Regions from separate parts of the Lentzea xerophila genome, predicted to be linked through region 1. Evidence: riboswitches for the same ligand, from Rfam matches in the RefSeq annotation. Region 1 holds a riboswitch; each other region holds the start of a gene.
What was found. A riboswitch is a leader RNA that binds a small molecule or an ion and turns the genes downstream of it on or off. The one in region 1 is predicted to bind cobalamin.
Positions count from the first base shown of each region.

Region 2: linked by a shared signal. The riboswitch ahead of cobN (cobaltochelatase subunit CobN) and the one ahead of ACRSBM_RS04040 (FecCD family ABC transporter permease) in region 1 are both predicted to bind cobalamin.
Region 3: linked by a shared signal. The riboswitch ahead of ACRSBM_RS04975 (putative cobaltochelatase) and the one ahead of ACRSBM_RS04040 (FecCD family ABC transporter permease) in region 1 are both predicted to bind cobalamin.

Region 1 is NZ_CP194934.1:814,660-816,918, reverse strand. It holds gene ACRSBM_RS04040 (FecCD family ABC transporter permease) at 1-903, opposite strand, end outside; cobalamin riboswitch at 940-1,067, opposite strand; gene ACRSBM_RS04035 (YciI family protein) at 1,162-1,581, shown strand; gene ACRSBM_RS04030 (3-isopropylmalate dehydrogenase) at 1,650-2,259, opposite strand, start outside.
Region 2 is NZ_CP194934.1:1,716,659-1,718,917, reverse strand. It holds gene cobN (cobaltochelatase subunit CobN) at 1-1,084, opposite strand, end outside; cobalamin riboswitch at 1,120-1,251, opposite strand; gene ACRSBM_RS08495 (hypothetical protein) at 1,260-2,259, shown strand, end outside.
Region 3 is NZ_CP194934.1:1,000,191-1,002,449, reverse strand. It holds gene ACRSBM_RS04975 (putative cobaltochelatase) at 1-1,001, opposite strand, end outside; cobalamin riboswitch at 1,041-1,192, opposite strand; gene ACRSBM_RS04970 (threonine aldolase family protein) at 1,295-2,254, opposite strand.

The DNA.
Region 1 (2,259 bases):
CACGTCCACCCAGACGAGGAACGAAGCGCCGGCGAGCGGTGCCAGGGCGAGGACCTTGCGGTGGTCGGCACCCACGACCATGCGTGTGAGGTGCGGCAGCATCAGCCCGACGAAGCCGACGGCGCCGCTGACCGCCACCAGCACGCCGGTCATGGCCGCGGTGACGATGAACAGGTGCGTGCGGAACCGGTTGACCGCCACGCCGAGGGTCGTCGCGGTCTCGTCGCCCATCGCCATCGCGTTGAGCTGACGCGCCCTGGTGGTCAGGTAGACGATGCCGGCCGCGGTCACGACGGTGGCGACGGGCAACGACTGCCAGTTCGCCCCGCCGAGGCTGCCGAGCAACCAGAACATCGCCGCCCGCGCCGCCTCACCGCGCGGTGCCTGGAACACCAGCAGCATCGCCACGGCCGAGAACCCGTACGCCAGCGCCGTCCCGGTGAGCACCAGCCGCAACGGAGTCAGCCCCCGGCTCGTCCGCGCGGTGATGTAGACCAGCGCGGTGGCACCGAGGCCGGTCAGGAAGGCACCGGTCGAGAGCGCGAAGACGCCGAGCTCGGACAGGATGCCCAGCGTCGCCACGGCCGTCGCGCCGACGCTCGCGCCCGACGAGATGCCGAGGACGTACGGGTCGGCCAGTGCGTTGCGGACCATCGCCTGGATCGCCACGCCGACGGCGCTGAGCCCCGCGCCGACGACGGCGGCCAGCAGGACTCGGGGCAGCCGGATGTCCCAGACGATGTGGTACTGCCCGGCGAGGCCGGCGGGAACCGTGCCGCCGGTGATCGCCTCCCAGAGCAGTTCGACGGTGACGTCGAACGGAACGGAGACGGGGCCGAGCGCGACGCCCGCGACGATGCTCACGGCGAGCACGCCGACGAGCGCGCTGATCCTGAAGATCACTGATGCCCTTCCCGCAGTCCACGGCAGGAGTTGGTTCCTCGGTCCACCGTGAGCGGGTGTTCGGGCTCGTCCCTGGTCGGGGACCTACCGTTGCGGGTCAGCGCCGGACTTCGACCGGACTTCCCCCACGCACGACTTCGGTGACCCTACCTGCGAAAACAGAAAATCCGAAAATCTTCTGGGTGTGATGTCGATCCGGTGTGCGGCCCGTTCGACCTGTGGGTGTCAGCGAGCAGGACGAGAACAGGGAGACACACCGTGAAGTTCATGATGATCTGGCGCGCCACCGACGAGGCCTTCGCGAACATGGGCGAGTTCGACTTCGACAAGATGCTGGAGACGGTCGGCCGGTACAACGAGGAGATGATCCGCGCCGGCGTGCTACTGGCCGCCGAGGGCCTCGCGGACCCGTCCGAGGGCGTCATCGTCGACTTCGCCTCCGAGCCCCCGGTCGTCACGGACGGGCCGTACGGCGAGACCAAGGAGCTGTTCAACGGCTTCTACATCATCAACGTCGCCTCGATCGAGGAGGCGGTGGAGTGGGCCAAGCGTGCCCCGATGACCGGTCCCGGCTTCAAGACCGAGATCCGCCGGGTGCCGACGATCGACGAGTTCCCGCAGGACAACGAGTGGATCCAGAAGGAGCGCGCGTGGCGTGAGGCCACCGGCCAGCTCTGATCGGCGCCGGAACGCCGAAGCCCGGCCGGGATCTTCCGGCCGGGCTTCAAAACGTCTGGCAGAGAAACTCAGCCCGTGCGCACGTTCGACGACACGAGAGCCGCGAGCCTGTCACCGATCGCGTAGGTCGCGCCCGGCGACTGGTGGTCGCGGGTCGCCAGGTCGAACGCCACGGAGGCCTCGATCCGGCGCGCCGACTCGTGCTCACCGAGGTGGTCGAGCAGCAACGCGACCGACAGCACGGCGGCCGTCGGGTCGGCGATGCCCTGGCCCGCGATGTCCGGAGCCGAACCGTGCACCGGCTCGAACATCGAGGGGTTGCGACGGGTCACGTCCATGTTCCCCGACGCGGCCAGGCCGATGCCGCCCGTGACGGCGGCGGCGAGGTCGGTCAGGATGTCGCCGAACAGGTTGTCCGTCACGATCACGTCGTAGCGGCCCGGATCGGTGACCAGGTGGATGGTCGCCGCGTCCACGTGCTGGTAGGCCACGGTGACGTCCGGGTGCTGCAACGAGACCTCCTCGACGACGCGCGACCACAACGAGCCGGCGTGCGTGAGGACGTTCGTCTTGTGCACCAGCGTCAGGTGCCGGCGCGGACGGGCCGACGCACGCGCGAAGGCGTCCCGGACCACGCGCTCGACGCCGAACGAGGTGTTCAGCGAGACTTCGGTGGCG
Region 2 (2,259 bases), 900 kb from region 1:
TGGCCTTCAGGAGCCGGACGGTCGACGCGGGCGTGTCGAGCCCGACCGCGTTGCCGATCCGGGAGTGCTTCGTCGGGTACGCCGACAGCATGACGACGATCTTGCGGTCTGCCACGGGGATGTGGCGGAGACGCCCGTGCCGGACCGCGATGCCCGCGACGCGCAGCGCCCGTTCCGGATCGGCGACGTAGACGGTGAGGCCGTCTTCATCGATCTCCTTGAAGGAGAACGGAACCGTAATGATCCGGCCGTCGAACTCCGGGATCGCGACCTGGGTCGCGGTGTCCAAAGGAGACAGTCCGTCGTCGTTGGAGTCCCACGACTCACGGCTGGAGGTGAGGCAGAGGCCCTGCAGGATCGGCACGTCCAGCTCGGCCAGCGCACCGACGTCCCACGCGTCGTCGTCGCCACCGGCAGACGCCTTGGCGGGGTTCGTGCCACCGGCCGCCAGCACCGTCACGACCAGCGCGTCGGCCTGGCGCAGGGTGTCGAGCAGCTCGGGCTCGGCGGTGCGCAGCGAGGAGCAGTAGACCGGCAGCGGCCTGCCGCCCTTGGCCTCGATCGCGTCGCACAGCGCGTGCACGAACGCCGTGTTCCCGGCCACGTGGTGGGCGCGGTAGTAGAGCACCGCGACCGTCGGACCCTCGGCTTTGACGGGCTCCCGTTCGAGCACACCCCACGTCGGGGTGGCGGTGGGGGCCTCGAACCCGTGGCCGGTCAGCAGGATCGTGTCGGAGAGGAACTTGTGCAGCTCGGCGAGGTTCGCGGGGCCACCGTGCGCGAGGTAGAGGTGCGCCTCCGCGCAGACACCACCCGGCACCGTCGACAGCTCCATCAGCGCCGCGTCCGGCTGCTGCTCGCCGCCGAGCACGACGACCGGCAGCCCGCTGGCGAGCAGCCAGTCGAGGCCTTCCTCCCACATCCGGCGGCCGCCGAGGATGCGCACGAGGACGAGGTCGACGTCCTGGATGAGTTCGGGCAGGTCGTCGGCCGTGAGCCGGGCGGGGTTGGCGAGCCGGTACTCGGCACCGCTCGCACGCGCCGACAGCAGGTCGGTGTCGGAGGTCGACAGCAGCAGGATCACGCGGGCTCCATCCCTCTTGGGGTCCTCGCCCCAGGTTGCGGGTGACTGGCGAAGCGGAGTTCCTGACTCCCAGCGTCCGCTGGTCACAGTGGCGGGACCGCGCCGGATTCGCACCGGCTTCCTCCTGCGCTTCGTCGTTCGGGCTCACCCTAACCGGCGGGTTACAGTCCGACCTATGCCCACCGGAATTCAACGGGGTCACCCGGACGCCTGCCCCGGCGCCGTCGAGCTGCACGCCGCGGCCGACGGCGGGCTGGCGCGCATCCGGGTGCCGGGCGGCACTCTTTCCGCTGCTCAGTGGGACGTCGTGCGACTGGCCGCGCTCGAACTGGGGTCGGGCGCGGTGGAGCTGACCTCGCGGGCGAATCTCCAGATCAGAGGCCTCGCGGACGGCGTGGAGCTGGGCTCGCGGTTACGTGCCGCCGGCCTGCTGCCCTCCGCGTCGCACGAGCGGATCCGCAACATCATCGCCGCGCCGCTGGACGACAACCAGGCGCTGGTCGACTCCCTGGACTCCGCCCTGTGCGCGGACCCCGCGCTGGCCTCGCTACCAGGGCGTTTCCTGGTCACGGTGGGTGCCGCGGTGAGCGGTCTGGGCGGCGACTTCGGCCTCGCCGGAGACGTGCTACTGCTGGCCGGTACCGATACAGGTGTCCGAGTTCACGATCCGGTCGACGCGGTGGTGTCCGCCGCCCGGCTGTTCCAGTCGATGCGCGGATCCGCCTGGCGCCTGTCCGAAGTGGACGGCGGTGTGCGAAAGATCACCGACTACTTCGGCGTCTCTGCTGACGAGGTGTTCACCCCGGTTGTGACGCCCGTCGCACCTTCGCCGGTGACGCCGGGTGTGCCGCTCGGCCGCCTGGACGCCCATCAGCTCGCCGGGGTACCTCTGCGGCTGACGCCGTGGCGCAGCCTCGTCGTGCCCGCCGGGACCGACGTCGCCGGCCTGATCACGGACCCCGCCTCCCCGTGGCACGGCGTCAGCGCCTGCACCGGACGCCCCGGCTGCGCGAAGTCGCTCTCCGACATACGCGCCGATGTGCACGCTTGGGTCGATGCGCACGCACGGGCCGATACGACACACCACACACACGCGCCGGGCCGGGTACCCCCAATTTCAATTCTAAGGAGCAGGTCCGACACTCCCGGCGCGGTTCATTGGTCGGGCTGTGCAC
Region 3 (2,259 bases), 190 kb from region 1:
TCCTCCGCGTGCTCGGCCGCCTGGCGCATGGCGTCCTCGAGCTGCTGCTCCTCGATGCCGGGCTCGTCGAACGGGTCGCGGCGGCGCCGGTGCGGCAGGGCGAGCCGGACCGCGGTCTCGACGTCGGCCTCCGCGACGCTGTCCGCTCCCCGCCACGCCGCATGGGCGGTGGCGGCACGGGCGACGACGAGGTCCGCGCGCATGCCGTCGACCTCGAAAGCCGCGCAGACGGCGGCGATCCGGCGCAGCTCACCGTCCGGAAGGGACACTCCGGGCAGCCTCCGCTTCGCCTCGGCGATCCGCTGCCGGAGCTTGACGTCCTCTTCCTCCCACTTCGCCGCGAACGTCACGGGGTCGGCCTCGTACGCGAGCCGGCGCCTGATCACCTCGGTGCGGATGCCCACGTCCCGCGCCGCCTTCACCGCCACGGTCAGCCCGAACCGGTCGAGCAGCTGCGGCCGGAGCTCGCCCTCCTCGGGGTTCATGGTGCCGACCAGCAGGAACTGCGATGGGTGCGAGACCGACACGCCCTCGCGTTCGACGTGCGCCCGTCCCATCGCGGCGGCGTCGAGCAGCAGGTCGACCAGGTGGTCGTGCAGCAGGTTGACCTCGTCGACGTAGAGCACGCCGCGGTGCGCCGCGGCGAGCAACCCCGGCTGGAACGCCCGGACGCCCTCGGTCAGCGCCTTCTCGAGGTCGAGCGACCCGACCAGCCGGTCCTCGGTGGCACCGACGGGCAGCTCGACGAGCTTCGCCGGCCTCCGTTCACCACCTTCGTGCGGCGCGTCGGGGCAGTCCGTGCTGCCGGGCACGCAGCCGAAGCGGCACCCCGCGGAGACGTCCAGTTCAGGCAGGAGCGCGGCCAGGGCACGCACGATGGTCGACTTCGCGGTCCCCTTCTCGCCTCGGACGAGTACGCCGCCGATGCCGGGATGAACGGCGTTCAGCAGCAGGGCGAGCCGGAGGTCGTCATGTCCGACGACAGCCGAAAAGGGGAACATGCTCGGCGAAGTCCTTCCTCGGGTGTCCACGCCCGTGGCCGGTGGGTGAAGAGGGGGACGAGTTCCTGACTCCCGGTTCTTTCCGGACCGGTCACAGTCGCGGGACGGCGCCGGATTCGCACCGGCTTCCTCGCGCTCCCCTCACAGCTCCGCGCATCGTCGCATTTCGCACCCGCCCGTCCAACAGCCAGGTGAGCGACGTCGCGTCAGGAATGCGGTCTGCGCAGTCGCACTAGCGCTGTGAAGTGGACCCGGCAGCCTTCCGGACGGTGGGTGGGCCGGGTTTCGCGCGTTCAGAGCAGGCCGAGAAAATGGGCCCAGGCCTCCCGCACCTCGTCCGCCGTCCACTCCAGCGCGGGCTCGGCGACCGTGATCTCGGTCTTGGCGAGCATCCCGTCCCGCCAGAAGGTGCCGAGGAACTCGCCGCTGGCCGCGGTGAGCTTCGCCGGGTCGCCGGGCAGGTGCAGCGCGAACTGGTGGGTGTGCGGCTCGGGCAGGCCCATCGCGTCGGCCACCACCTTGGCGTGCTCGACGTACGCGCCCAACCGGGGCAGCACGGTGTCCAGGCCGTGCACCGCGGAGAGCGCCGCCGGCCACTGCTGGAACAGCATGCCGCCGTACCGGTGCCGCCACACGCGTGCCTGGTCGACGAAGTCCTGGGTGCCGGCGAGCGCCGCACCGGAGATGCCCTCCAGCGACTTGTAGAACGACACGTAGACGGAGTCGAACAGGCCGGCGATCTCTTCGAGCGGCTTGCCCAGGCCGTAGGTGCTCTCCCACAGCCGCGCGCCGTCGAGGTGCACCACCGCGTCCCGCTCACGGGCCAGGTCGACGGTGGCGACCAGCTCGTCCCAGGCCGGCAGGACGAAGCCGGCCTCGCGGTCCGGCACCTCCAGCAGCAGCGTCCCGAACGGCTCGGGGCAGGTGGCGACCTCGGAGTCACGCACCCTGATCGGGCGGAGGCCGGACAGCACGGTCAGCGCGTCGTCCTCGTGGTTGAGCGGGTGCGCCTGCGGGTGCATCGCGACGATCGGGTTGTGGGTGCGGTCGGCCCAGCAGCGCAAAGCGATCTGCTGCGCCATGGTTCCCGTCGGCACGAACAGCGCTGCCTCGGTGCCGAGCAGCTGGGCCACGCGGGTCTCCAGCGCACCCACCGGGCCGCCGTCGCCGTAGCGGTCGGGGTCGACGTCCGGCACGGGGCCGAGCGACTCCAGCAGCGTCTTCTTGCGGACTCCGGACAGCCGGCGGTTCATCACCC